DNA from 2 places in the Glaciecola siphonariae genome. Region 1 is predicted to be linked to the other one. Evidence: predicted binding sites of a transcription regulator. Region 1 holds the regulator's gene; the other holds the start of a gene.
What was found. Region 1 encodes FNR, which switches genes on or off when oxygen is low (the NO sensors DNR and NnrR bind a similar motif). Its sites were predicted from a motif close to TTGATCTAGATCAA; they were not measured.

Region 1 (7,428 bases):
AAGAACAAAAGTCGTATTTAAAAAAATTAGGACTTGCCGGCATCATGACCATGCAGGTGATGATGCTTGCGATGGGTCAATACTTTGATATGTTCGGCAATATTGACGCTGAAGCCATCGGATATTTCAATGCCGTCAGCCTTTTACTAACCACACCTGTGGTCTTATATTCGGGCAGTATTTTTTACGTGAGCGCTATTAAAGCCATGATGGCCAAAACAGTAAATATGGATGTGCCCATCACCATTGCCATTGCCGCAACGTATGTCGCTGGGGTGCTCGCGGTTAATAAAAGCACCGGTGAGGTATATTTTGAATCTATCTGCATGTTCATTTTCTTTTTGCTTATCAGCCGGTTTTTGGAACATCGCAGCCGCCATCGCGCCTCTGAAATTTCATCAAACATGTTAAAACTCATACCGGTTACCGCCTCGCGTTTGCAAGATGGTCAGTGGGTATCTGTACTTGCAAAGCAGCTGCTTGCTGGCGATACAGTGTTGGTAAAAGCGGGCGAATCGATTCCTATCGACGGCGTAATTACTGAAGGTGAATCAAGTGCAGATGAATCGATGCTTACCGGTGAGTTTGAACCTGTGAAAAAACGCAAGGGCGACCGCGTATATGCCGGTTCGCTTAATCAGCAAGGGAGCATTACCCTGCAGGTTAGCAGCAGCCTTAAATTTGCCATGATGAACCAAATATTACGACTGCAGGAAGTCGCTATGGGCAGCAAACCCAAGGTTGCTCTAATTGCCGATAGACTGTCGCGATACTTTGTGAGCGTTGTGCTCGTGGTAAGTGCGTTGACTTATTGGTATTGGTGGTCACAAAATGACCCTCATGCATTTTGGATTACTATTTCGGTCTTAGTAGCAACCTGCCCTTGTGCACTTGGGCTAGCCACACCATCAGCGTTAACCTGCGCTATGGCCAAACTCAATAAGCTTGGTATTTTATTAAAACGAGCCGACGCGCTTGAGCAAATCACGCATGCAACAGACATTGTATTTGATAAAACCGGCACGCTTACCCAAGGCAAGTTTTCGATTAACCGCGCGGTATACATGCCTGATGCTTCTCTTATTGAAACTACTAGCGCGCCTGCAGGTGTTTCTGTAAACAAGCATGTAGAGGAACATTTGTCTTCGTTAGCCTGTTTGCTCGAGTCTCGCTCTGAACACCCCATTGCTAAAGCCTTTAGTGCAGAAGCGTTAAAGGTAAAGAGCATGTCGTCATTTAATATAGAAAGCTACGACGTTGAAATTGGTAAAGGTATTTGCGCATCAGTGAATGGACAAAAATGCTATATCGGGTCTAAGAAGTACGTGTTGTCGAACAGTCAGCAGGCAGATATTTGGCCCGGTGCAAACGTATTAATGGCGATAAATGGGAAAGTAGCTGCGGCATTTTGGGTGACCGACACAATCAAAGAGGACGTTAAATCAGTACTCGATTCCTTGCACACCTATGATTTATCGATTTTAAGTGGCGATGCTCAAGAAAATGTTGATGCCATTGCTTCACAGCTCAATATCACGCATGGTTTTGGTGGCTGCCCACCCGAGGCTAAACTTGACCACATTCATGCCCAGCAACAGCAGGCTAAGTCGATCATTATGCTTGGCGACGGCATAAATGATGCGCCGGTGCTAGCGGCTGCCGATGTGTCTATTGCAGTTGGCAATGCATCTGATTTAGCAAAGAACGCCGCTGATATTGTGCTACTGAACCCAAAACTGAACGCACTTAGCGATGTGATAGAAATGGCCGTCCGCACGAAACGAAAAATAAAACAAAATATTGCTTGGGCACTTGGATATAATTTACTGGTTCTACCGTTTGCAGTAAGCGGCGTATTAACGCCATGGCAGGCAGCGCTTGGCATGTCTTTAAGTTCTATAATAGTGGTATATAACTCCACACGTTTAATGAGATAATTGCACCATGAGTATTATATTTGTGTTAATTCCGCTGGCGATTATCATTGTTTCAATTGCGGTTGGTGTGTTTTTTTGGGCGGTAAAGTCGAATCAGTTTGATGATCTAGAGCGTCAGGGATACAGCATTTTGTTTGACGACGACATAAAAAAGCCTAACGAAAAAGAAAAGCTTAACACTTCAACGCAGCTTATAGAAGGCGGCGCAAATCGCCCAATAAGCGCAGATACATTAGAAGATAAGGCCATCTCAGATAGCCCAGATGCACACGGCGTAACGAAGGCATCTTCCGCTAAGCATGATTGAAATCGGTCTTTTTTCCGCATTTTTAATGGGCCTGGCCGGTGGCGTGCATTGTGTAGGTATGTGCGGCGGTATTGCCAGCGCATTTACCTTTGCTATTCCCAAGCAGGCCTCTCCTTCTTTTTATATTCTGGCCTACAACGTTGGGCGAGTGCTTTCTTACAGCTTAGCGGGTGCATTAAGCGGCTATTTAGGCGCTATTGCAAGCAACGCCATCCATACCACCATCCCCATTCTCACCATTATCAGCGCGGTCTTTTTGATCCTATTGGCACTTTATATTAGCGACTGGTACAAAGGCCTTTCATATTTTGAGAAACTAGGCTCTCATCTATGGCGCTACCTACAGCCATTATCAAAAAAAATGCTGCCATTTAAGCATCCAGGATATGCGCTTGGCTATGGCATGGTTTGGGGATGGTTGCCATGTGGTTTAGTGTATACAGCGCTGACGTGGTCGATGGCATCGGGCAGTGCGCTTAATGGCGCAGCGTTTATGATGATGTTCGGCGCAGGTACGTTTCCTGCTTTAATTGCAATGAGCCTGGGCGCAAATTTTATTTTGCCCTTTTTACAACACAGTCTTACTCGCAAAACTCTAGCCTTTGGTCTAATTATCTCTGCTTTTGTTTTGATTTTACCGATTATTCAAGGTATAAAGTGATCTGAATTCTCTTAAAGGATGTAATTCATGGCATCTAGTCCTGAGCTCTCCATTCACTGCCAAAGCTGCAGCTTCAGTCACCTCTGTTTACCCGTAAGTCTAAGTAAAACAGAGCTTGAATCACTCGACGATATTATCGAAAGAAAACGTCCCTTGCACAAACATGACAAGCTCGTGCAAAGCGGTCAACCCTTTCACTCCTTGTATGCAGTGCGGTCTGGTTCTTTTAAGTCTTACATCAGCGATAAAGACGGTGTTGAACAAATCACAGGCTTTCATTTTCCTGGCGATATAATTGGCTTTGACGCATTAAAAGACAATAAGCACCAAAGTTATTCTCAAGCACTTGAAACAGCCATGGTATGTGAACTTCCTTACGATACGCTAGATAAAGTGTCGGAGCGCTATCCTAAGTTGCGTCAGCAAATAATGCGCTTCATGAGCGCAGAAATAAAGCACGATCACGAATTAATGATGCTGTTAAGCAAACGCAGTGCTGAAGAGCGCTTACTGCATTTTATTAGTCATTTATCGCAGCGCTTCGATGAGCGCGGTTATTCAGCTAAACAGTTTAATTTGTCGATGACCCGCAATGAAATTGGAAATTACCTCGGCCTCACTGTAGAGACCATTAGCCGCTTACTCACCCGTTTTCAGAAAGAAGGCTTAATAGAAGTTGACGGTAAGCTCATTACCATCTTAGATTTTGCGGGCGTTCAGCAGCGCATGCCGGAGAACGAGATTTCGATTTCTGCAATAAATTAAGATATTCATTGATCCAGCACAAGGCGCCTGCATGCATATGCTCGCGCCTTTTCTTATACTAAGGGTGTCTGAAATAACGGAGAACGTACATGTTCAACTGTTCACGCATCTTAGTCGTATTTGACCCCTACCATAAAGAACAGTCTGCGTTTCAACGCGCGTGCTATCTCGCTGAGAAGACCAACGCGAGTATCCTGCTAGTAAGCTGTATATTCGATGAAACCTACGACATGACTAACTTTTTGACCACCGAGCAGCGTGTTGATATGAAAGCGGCCTTGCTCAATGGGCAAAGCAAAGCCATGCAAGCCTATGTAAGTCGTTGTGATGCTCAGGTGCAAACAAAAGCAATTTGGAACAAATCGCTTTATCGCGGTATTGTCGACGTTGCCACCCATGAGCACTGTGATCTGATTGTGAAAAGCTGCAAACAACACAATAAGTTGGCGCAAAAAGTCTTTACGCCGAACGACTGGCATTTATTAAGGGTAAGCCCAATAAATGTATTAATGGTAAAAGAGCATAGCTGGCCTGAAAACGGCAACATTGTGTCTGCTGTTAGCATCGACACCAACGACAGTGTGCATAATCTGTTAAGCGACCGAGTCTGTAAAGTTAGTTGTGATTTAGCGAAAGTTATAGACGCAAACGTTCATTTGGCGAATACCTTCGCAGGGGCACCTGTTCATATCGCCATTGAAGTGCCTAGCTTTAACGCTCAAGCATATAACGAAGATGTGCAGGCTCGGCATTTAGAAGAGATAAATGCGATTGCAAAGCAGCATGATTTGCCTTCGAATCACGTGCACGTGTCTGAAGGCTTGCCAGAAGATGTAATCCCCAAGCTTTGCGAGCAATTAGACGCTGAACTGCTTGTTCTCGGGTCTGTTGGGCGGCGAGGCATATCCGCGGCGCTGTTAGGCAACACCGCAGAACACATTATTGATAAAATAAACTGTGATACCTTAGTCATCAAGCCAAATATCCAATAGTTATCTTTGCTTAAAAGCAACAGGTGAAACCACGGGGCAAGTTACGTATACTTGCCCCGTTTTTATTTATCTGTTCGCTTTTGCAGGTTGATGCCTCATTAATTCATTAGATCATCAACTCGCAAAGCGTTAAGGACATGTTTTAGTGATGATGCAAGGGTCAAACAACTCAAAAAAACTTCAAAAGCAGCTTAGAAGCCAATGTGCTAAAGCGGTAATTGAATACAATATGATAGAAGATGGCGACTTGGTTATGTGCGCTATAAGCGGAGGCAAAGATAGCTTTGTCATGCTTGACTGCCTGCTACATTTGAAAAAAGTAGCGCCGATAAAATTTGATGTGGTTGCCGTCAACCTCGACCAAAAACAGCCAGGATTCCCAGAACATATTCTTCCGGACTACCTCGAGCATCACGGCATCGATTATTACATTATCGATAAAGACACCTATTCTATTGTTAAGCAAAAGGTTCCTGAAGGGAAAACAACCTGTTCGCTATGCTCACGTCTACGAAGAGGTACGCTGTATACCTTTGCTGATGAGATTGGTGCTCACAAAATTGCCCTCGGTCACCATATGGATGATATGGTTGAGACATTATTTTTAAACATGTTCAACAACGGTAGCTTAAAAGCGATGCCGCCCAAACTATTGAGCGATGATAAACGCAATATCGTCATTAGACCACTTGCGTTTTGTCGTGAAAAAGACATTGCGAAATACGCTGAAATCAAAGAGTTTCCAATTATTCCGTGTAATCTGTGTGGCTCTCAAGAAAATCTTCAGCGTAAAGTAGTCAAAGAGATGCTAAGCAATTGGGATAAACAAAGTCCCGGTCGTGTTGAAAATATATTCACGAGTTTAAAGAACGTGAGTCCGAGTCAGTTAGCTGACGGCGGAATTTTTAATTTTACAGACCTTACTATCGACCGCACTGCCCCGCGCAAAGCGTATGAGCATAGCGGTCCAGAAGTAGCATATTCAAATTTAATTGATTTGAGCGTAAGCTACGAATAGAAGGCTGAATAGAAGCTTAACAACTAGGAGAAAATGTGAAAATTGGTTTGGCTTTGGGCGCAGGCGCTGCGCGCGGTTGGGCACATATTGGTATTATTAAAGCGCTAGAGGAAATAGGCGTAAAAATAGACGTTGTCGCAGGCTGTTCAATCGGCGCGTATGTTGGTGCGGCCTACGCAAGTGGACATCTAGACGAGCTCGAACAATGGGCCAATAGCTTAACCGAATGGCAGGTTTTCGGTTTGCTGGGCGTAGGCTTTCGCAGAGGCGGTCTCGCTAGCGGTCAAAAGGTATTTGAAAAACACAAAAAAGACTTTTGCGCCGAATCATTTGAAAAAATGCTCAAACCTTTTACCGCCGTTGCTACAGACCTTTATTCAGGTAAAGAGGTAGTATTTAATAAAGGCGATATTAACGACGCCATTCAAGCCTCGTGCGCCATTCCGGCACTGTTCGCCCCAATTGAACATGAAGGACGATGGTTAGTCGACGGTGCTGTGGTTAATCCAGTGCCAGTGAATCAATGTCGTCAACTGGGTGCTGATTTTGTTATTGCGGTGAATTTAAGCGCAGACTTTCGGCCTCAGTTAATTGAAAAGTTTGAAGATGAGCACAGAGCATCGCAGAAGAAAACCGATGAAATGATTGGTAAGAGCGCAAATGGCTTCATGAAACAATGGTTCTCACCTGATCCGAAACCCAATAAAAAGACAGCGCCGGGTATTATGGGCGTGATGAGCAGTTCTTTAGAAATACTCCAAGCAAGGGTGACGCGCTCACGCCTTGCCGGTGATCCGCCCGATATTCTCATAGAGCCGCAGTTGCGGGATGTTGGCTTATTAGAATTTCATCGCGCAAAGGAGCTTGCTGAAAAGGGCCATCGAAGTGTTGGGCGTTTAGCTGACCAAATCAGCTACCAGCTCAGTCTACGGACTGGAGAAGACATCAAAGACTAAGCCTTTTTTATTTGCTAGCTAGAGCGGTTATGCGTAACGGTTTTGTGGGTAGCTCTAAGGCCTTTTCTTTCTCGAAGAACGCCTCATCTAAACGTAAAGTGCCTTGAATGATTTTTTCGCCATTGTCTAAATCAACGGTGTAGCTTTCGTCTTCAAATTGAAATACTAAGCCCTTCACCGTTGGCATCATGAATGACATAAAGCTACCCATTTCATTAAAAAAGGCTTCGTATTGTTGATGTATAAACATCAATTCATCATAGCTGTAGCTTTGTTTAACATATTCGGGCTTGGTTTCAAGCTGAACGGATATATCGCACTGATTACTTTGCTCTTCAAAGTCAATATAGATGACTGCATCAGCCATTCTCAAAGCCCTTTCTGAGGGCACAGTAAAGCGGTTCTCGTTGCTAACGTCTAAAGGGATTTGCTGTTTCTGCGTACTGATGCGTGCACTGTTTATTTGGCACAACTGTTTGCTTTGAACGTGTACAAAGCCAAAAGCAAATTGCAATGCTTGGGTATCATCGTTATTTAGTTTGCGAACGTGTGAGTAAAAGGTCTTATACGCAACCTGTATTTCGTCTGCATACACCCCATTTACGCCGCTCAGCATACATATAATGAGCGCGCAAAGCGTGTTGTTTAGCAGTTTCGTTTTCATTTTAAGGGGTTCTCACTAATGTTGTATGTACTTTGGTGCCTGCTTTGGTATATGTGCCGAGGCTAAAAACAACCTTATATAAGCTCTCTGTTCACTCGAATCATTTGCTGAAGCTCTTCAATATACTC
Region 2 (7,428 bases), 240 kb from region 1:
GCTTGTTCTATTTTACAGTACATCTTGGCAATGCTCTCGCGAACGCTTTGTTGCTTAGCAAGCGGTTGGCCAAAGGCAACGCGCTGATCAACTCGTTCACACGCCATGTCCAGAGCACGCTGGGCACAGCCAATTAATCGCATACAGTGATGAATTCGCCCTGGACCTAAGCGACCTTGCGCAATCTCGAAGCCTCGGCCCTCTCCTAATATTAAGTTACTAGCAGGTACTCGCACATTATCGAAAACGACCTCGGCATGACCAATCGGCTCATCTAAATAGCCCATGGCAGACATGGCTCTTACAACATTTACTCCTTTTGTATCAAGCGGTACCAAAATTTGAGACTGCTGTTCGTGCCGCGCAGCACGTGGGTCTGTTTTACCCATTACAATGAGGATTTTACAGTTGGTGTTCATTGCGCCGCTGGTGTACCACTTGCGACCATTTATTACGTATTCATCGCCGTCTTTTTCAATCGACGTTTCAATATTCGTTGCATCAGACGAGGCAACCTCAGGCTCCGTCATCGCAAAACCTGACCTAATTTTGCCCTCTAGCAAGGGCATCAGCCATTCTTGCTTCTGTGCTTCACTCCCATATTTTGAGAGCACTTCCATATTACCGGTATCAGGGGCACTACAATTGAAAATTTCGCCGCTAAAGAGGACCTTTCCCATTTCTTCGCAAAGTGGCGCATACTCAAGATTACTTAAACCAGCCCCTAAAGGTAAGTATTCTTTGGGTAAAAATAGATTCCAAAGCCCCGCCGCTTTCGCTTTCGTTTTAAGCGCCTCCATCATCGACGGTGTTTGCCAAATATTGGGGTTGTTTGCCACTAAGTCATGGTATTCATGCTCGTTTGGATAAACATGTTCGTCCATAAAGGCCTTGAGCTTTTCTAATAGGTCTAGGGTCTTTTCGCTGTAATCAAAATTCATGGTTAACAACCTTATCTAACTGTAAGTAACTAAATGTGGGAGCTCTGGCTCGTCTAAGTGGGGGACGTTGTTAAAACTGCTAAGCTGTGCGTTATGTTGATTAAAAAACACATGGTGCACGCTGGTATTTTTTATTTGTAGATTTAGGTCGATTGCTTTGGCAACACTTACGCCTAATAAATGCATGAGAGTAAGGGCAATTGCACCGCCTGAACTTACTACCAAGACTCGCGAATGCCTTGATTCTAATACCGCCTGTCCAGCACTTTTAACGCGAGACTGAAAACCTTCCCAGTCTTCGTTTTTGACTGAAATATTCTTTTCTGACCATGCAACCATTGCTGATTTGAGCACACGATACCAATCGCTGCGCGGTGCGGTTTCGGCAGGTTTTTGCTCTGGATACATCTGCAAATATGCGCCTACTACCGCGTTAAAATCAAATTCGTTCCACCGATGGTCCACCGCCATGGCAAATTCACCTTGATGATTTGCGCCTCGCAATATTCCTTGTGCGGTCTCTTTATGGCGCACCATGTCTCCGGTAATGATATGGTCAAAATGCAGCTGACGCTCTGCAAAATAACGGCCAAGGCGCTCACTTTGTTCATGCCCGAGCGCACTGAGCTTGTCGTAATTTTCACTACCAAAGGAAGCCTGTCCGTGCCTAATTAAGTAAAGTTCTGCCATAAAATACTATACGTTGAAGTGTTAATTTGAGGTTAATGGTTTTTAGTGCCCTTGGGTAATTGATTGTGTTGATATAGCCACATTCACGCAAAATATAAGAAAACATTAATCGAGATCAACAAGCCATACTTTAATTTGCGTAAACTTCTTTTTATACACATTTGCGCGATGTCACCCTAAGTATTGTCGGCAGCGCACGCAGTAACTAAAAATTAAGAAGGTACGCCTTTGTCAGATACCATCGCTCAACTATTCGACCAAAAGGTCATGCGCAAATACAACACCGCAGGACCGCGATATACATCCTACCCGACCGCGGTTGCCTTTGAAGATATGCAAGATGAAGGCCTTTTGGCGCATGCGTTAAAAACACTATCGCGCAGCGAAGATGCCGAAAAACTGTCTTTGTACATGCACATTCCCTTTTGTCACTCCCTTTGTTACTACTGCGGCTGCAATAAAATCGTGACTCGACACGCTCATAAGGCCGACATTTATCTCGACTTCCTGATTAAAGAAATTAGGCAGCAAGGCAGTAAAGCGCAAGGATGCATGGTCAACAGCGTGCATTTAGGTGGCGGTACACCGAGCTTTTTGAGCATTGAGCAAATGAAACGCCTTGTAGATGCCACGCGTGAAGTGTTTGCCTTTGCGCAAAAAGTTGAAATGAGTATTGAAATAGACCCGCGCGAAATTGAGCTTAGCTATATCAACCAACTAGCTGAACTTGGATTCACCCGCCTGAGTATTGGCGTTCAAGATATTGACACTCAGGTGCAAAAAGCCATTAATCGAGTGCAGAGCACTGTGTTTATTCGCCAACTGATTGAGCGTGCTAGAGAGTGTGGGTTTACATCAATAAATGTCGATTTGATTTACGGTCTGCCGCTGCAAACCCAAAAAAGCTTTCAAAGAACCCTAGACGAAATGCAGTTTATGAATCCCGACCGGATTTCTTTATTCAGCTATGCGCATATGCCGCAACTTTTTGCCTCGCAGCGTAAAATAAAGAATGCGTGTATGCCAACGCCAAATGAAAAGTTTGCTTTGTTTCGTCAAGCAATCTCTGAGCTTAGCCGTCAAGGTTACGATTTTATTGGAATGGATCATTTTGCCTTACCCAGTGATGAGCTAAGTAAGGCCAAAGCGGAAAAGCGTCTTTATCGAAACTTTCAAGGGTATACAACCAGCCAAGCTAACAGCACGCTTGGTCTGGGCGTATCTGCGATAAGCAGTATCGGCAAGCTGTATACGCAAAACCACAAGCAGTTAAAAGACTATTATCGTGCCATTGATGCAAAGCAAACACCTTTGGCTAAAGGCGTACAGCTAAGCGATGATGACACTATTCGCCGCGCGCTAATACATAGCCTGATGTGCAATTTTCATGTCGACAAAACGCAGTTTTCAAGCCTTTACGGCATAGACTTCGACGAGTACTTTGCCGACAGCTTAGATAACCTTTCGCCTTTTATTGAAGACAACTTGGTCAGCAATACCGCTCGCAAAATTAGTATTCACGAGCGTGGTCGATTAATCGTAAGAAATATTTGTATGAGCTTCGACCAATATCTCAATGAGCCTTTGCATCAAACACGCTACTCAAGAGTGATTTAGCGCAACCCGCTGCAAGGGCTGCAATGCAGCGAACAAGTTCGCTCACCCTAAATGGGTGAGCCCGGCGGTAGAGGAATCAACTTAATCGAAAGAGGCCATTTCCCATGGTCCCAATAATGTTGAATATGTCGGTTCATAACGCGCGCTTCTGGCTCTCGCTTACTCTTAGACAGTTCATTTTGATACTCCATGAGTTGACTTTGCATCGTAAGTTTTACCTCTGGCGCTAGGATATCGTTACTCAATGTATCAAAGAAAACGCTCAAAGCGACCAATCGTATGCGCTCAGCGATTGCGCTGTCGGCACTTGTATCAATTAATTGTGCAAATACTTTCGACACAATCTCAGACACGCTAGGAATTTCTGAGTCGATACTGTGTTGATAGGCCACACGATTTAATCGCTCTGCGCTCAGCAAGACGTTAAGAGAATACGCTGCGGCTGACTCGGCCGCCGTCACAGGGTCAAACGCTATGCCCATGCGCGAGCCCATACTCTCGCGATTGCGCGAAAAACCGTAGGCTTTTGGCGGTATTAAGCTCAATAACTCGGGCGAAAGCGATAAATAGTCGGGGCTAGCACTTAGGAGCATTAAATCTAGGGCTTCACGCTGTGTATCAGCGTCTACAGGCTCTACTTTTCTGGGGACTTCCCATGAGGATTTCACCGCGTAATCGTACTGCAGCCCTGATATTTGCTTTACCAAGGCATCAAGTTGATAGCGATGAGCATAATAAATCGGCACTAAGCGCTCTTCGAGCTGCGAATACGCCTCGTTAAACGGCAATGAGTTAATACCAAAATTACTCAACGCGAAATCACGAAGCTCGCTAACCCGCTTAAACTCCTCAATTGGGTCGGCGCCGTTATCCCATAAATGACCATCCGATGAGGCTCGTTTTGGTATGCGCGCGTCGGGATCTGATTTGTATAAAAAACCCGCGTCTTTGGCATCAGCCACAAGACTTTGAAGCTCTGCGGATTCATCAACGCCCTCCGGAAAATCTTGATAGCCATAAGTAACAACGTACTTATCCCAATCTCCAATCCCCTTATCGTAGGCATTTTGTAAATTAACAGTATCACCGTCTAAGGTAACAAGGGGATGAGGATAGTCCATCACCGACGCTCGATTGTTCTCACTGGCAGCAAAATTATGAGCAATACCAATAGTATGACCTACCTCATGGGCAGAAAGCTGGCGAATGCGGTCAAGCGCAAGATTTAGCTGCGCTGAAGTATCCGCATTTTCTGAATCAAAGGGACTGGTTAGCCCAAGGGCAATTAAATAGTCTTGGCGCACGCGCAAGGAGCCCAAAGTGACGTGGCCTTTGATGATTTCACCGGTACGAGGGTCTATGACCGAGCTACCGTAAGACCAACCGCGGGTTGCTCGATGCACCCACTGGATCACGTTATAGCGAACATCCATCGGATCGGCATCCTCTGGCAGTACTTTCACCTGAAATGCATCTTTATAACCTGCCGCAGCAAAAGCATCATTCCACCACAACGCGCCTTCTCGCAGGGCGGTCATAACGGGTTCAGGAATACCTGGGTCAAGATAGTAAACAATAGGCTCCACCGCTTCGCTAATCTCGGCTGTAGGCTCTTTCTTTTGCAAACGATGGCGCGGAATATATCTGACTTCCATATCAGACTGAATGGGCGCGCTATAGTCTTTAAAACTATGTTTCCAGAAGCCTGAGAAAGGATGAAATTCACGAGGTGTGTAGTTATTATCTGGGAGCTCGATGAATGAATGATGCAAGTGCACCGTCACGCTTTTTGCATCGGGCGTCACATCTTTGATGTATTGGCCTTTGGGGGCGCCGGCAAAGGTTACTAGGGCCTCAAGCTCTGTGTTTTTCACAAATGCTTTTGTGCGACTCAAATATATGCCGCTGCGGCTTTTATCTACCGAATATCCGCCCTGCCCACTTGCGCTAAGGCGCTCGCCAATGCCATGAATATCGCTTAACAAAAAGTCGGTGTAGTCAAAGCTGATGCTATTCTTACTTTGCTCGCTTATGGTAAATCCTGCAATCACAGAATCGGCAAAAGCTTCATCTATACTCAGGCGCTCGGCAAGGTTGCTTGAAGAAGCTCGATACTCGGTATTCACTTGCTGAAGCAGAATTTTATTACCAAAACGGACGAATTTAACGATTCGCGTATCCCCTAATTGACCTCTATCCAAACCAATATCGTTTGAACCGATACCTCTTGGCAAGCTGCTCTGAAACAGCATCTCTTTGTTCAATTGACTGTTATCAATACGCAGGTGAACGGCGTCATTTTCCCCATCATAGACAATATCTACAAACCCTTCTTGGACTTGCTTAGAGGCCTGTTGGGCAAATGCCGTTGACGAAAATATGGAAACAAGTGCCATTAAAACGAAAAGTGCCGCACCGATGCGCGCATGGTGAATATTGTGTATCAAAAGAACTCCCCTATTTTATAATAAATATATCGCACAAAGCTTTGATCTGAATCAGCGCCGAAGCTTCGCCTTTAGACTATATTAGGCTAAGGCGATTGGTAAATACCAGTGCTTAATCTTTTAAAAGGCGGTTTTGTTTTATGTCAGACCTAACTACAGCAAGCAATCTCTCGACGCAACATGCGCATACCTCGCCTATACTCACGCTTGTGCTTGATGAACACACCGATGTTGCTATGTCTGACCGCCCCATTTTCGGCACCACTGTCACTATCCGAGACGATATTGAAGATTTAATTGGGCATGTTTTACAGGCTGGTTTAATTATTGGATGGTTAAATTATATTGATATGGCCAAATTTGCCTGCCTGTCAGATAACAAACACTATCGTGAGGCCGGTGTCTATTTTAAGGCAGAGTCTAATCAGTTAATGCTGGCTAAGTCTATTATGTTACATGGCGTTGACAGAAACATGAGCCATTCAAAACACCTTTTTACCTTTTCTGCACGCCAATCCAAGGTATGCGCCATTAATGCGAACCGCACAAGTCACCAAAATTCGTAAAACCCATCTTTTTAGGTCATGTTAGTAATTGAAAACGAGTAATTGTAATTGAAAACGAGTAATCGAAAACGAGCATTTGAGCCTTAACCTTTGAGCGCATGGGCAGGCGAAGGGGAACTGAGAACGACCTTGAAGATAGAAGAATAAAACTGGAATGAGAAGGAAAGTTCGGCGTTAACTGGACACGCGCTAACGCCGAACTAAAAACTTCGATGTGAAAACTAAATCCATGTCTTCTTGCATCAAAGCACACACAACGCTAGAGCATTTGCAATTTAGTTGCCAACATGAAAACTCGTTAATAATCAAACACCTAACAAAACTTCGACCGCTGTCAATTGAGCGTTCTCCACCAATATGGTGCAAAGGCGGTATGCATTGGTGCAACAAACAGATGCGATACGCCCTCAAGGTGCGCAGAGTCATCGCTAGATTTTACGATTAGGTTTATGGCATCATGCGCCATCAAAGCGGTGTCTTTGTAAGAACCAAAACAGACAACTACCAAGGAATGACAGCATGCAGCAAGTAGAAGTAAAAATACTCAGTGATAAAATTGGTAAAGACATCCCTTTGCCCACTTATGCTACCGAAGGGTCTGCGGGTATCGATTTGCGAGCGTGCATCGACGACAATCTCACTTTGCTGCCAGGTCAAACTGAGTTAATTCCAACTGGCATTGCCATTCACATGAAAAATAAAAGCATGGCGGCGACGATATTACCGCGCTCTGGTCTGGGTCATAAGAAGGGCATTGTGCTGGGTAATTTGGTCGGACTTATCGATTCTGATTATCAGGGTCAACTGTTTATTTCGTGCTGGAATCGAGGTAGCGAGAGTTACACCATCGAGCCTGCAGAGCGCATCGCACAATTAGTTTTCTTGCCGATTATTCAACCTCGATTTGTCGTGGTAGACGAATTTGAAGATAGTGACCGCGGCGAAGGCGGCTTTGGTTCTTCAGGCACAAAATAAGTTACGCTAATTTTGCTATCGCTAGCCCCCAGGCTAGCGATAGCGCAGATGAACAATGTCTTAAGCTCAGAACGATAACATTCCTAAGCTATTCGTGGTGCCATACAATTTTGTCGTCGTAATCGCCTAAGATAACCGACTTAAATCGCTCTTCAATCACGTGCCGTTTTACTTTTAGCGTGGGCGTTAGCA

Region 2: hemN (oxygen-independent coproporphyrinogen III oxidase) is a predicted target of FNR. The motif match lies at 1,737-1,750, and genes of this name have one in related genera.

What each region holds. Positions count from the first base shown of each region.
Region 1 is NZ_JBHSGU010000002.1:670,291-677,718, reverse strand. It holds gene ACFO4O_RS04570 (heavy metal translocating P-type ATPase) at 1-1,937, shown strand, start outside; gene ccoS (cbb3-type cytochrome oxidase assembly protein CcoS) at 1,945-2,244, shown strand; gene ACFO4O_RS04560 (sulfite exporter TauE/SafE family protein) at 2,237-2,905, shown strand; gene fnr (fumarate/nitrate reduction transcriptional regulator Fnr) at 2,933-3,670, shown strand; gene uspE (universal stress protein UspE) at 3,760-4,662, shown strand; gene ttcA (tRNA 2-thiocytidine(32) synthetase TtcA) at 4,811-5,680, shown strand; gene rssA (patatin-like phospholipase RssA) at 5,716-6,636, shown strand; gene ACFO4O_RS04535 (DUF2987 domain-containing protein) at 6,644-7,300, opposite strand; gene ACFO4O_RS04530 (glucosaminidase domain-containing protein) at 7,375-7,428, opposite strand, start outside.
Region 2 is NZ_JBHSGU010000002.1:913,292-920,719, forward strand. It holds gene ACFO4O_RS05500 (acyl-CoA dehydrogenase family protein) at 1-941, opposite strand, end outside; gene ACFO4O_RS05505 (histidine phosphatase family protein) at 957-1,631, opposite strand; gene hemN (oxygen-independent coproporphyrinogen III oxidase) at 1,860-3,248, shown strand; gene ACFO4O_RS05515 (zinc-dependent metalloprotease) at 3,296-5,644, opposite strand; gene ACFO4O_RS05520 (hypothetical protein) at 5,836-6,261, shown strand; gene dut (dUTP diphosphatase) at 6,781-7,236, shown strand; gene ACFO4O_RS05530 (AMP-binding protein) at 7,325-7,428, opposite strand, start outside.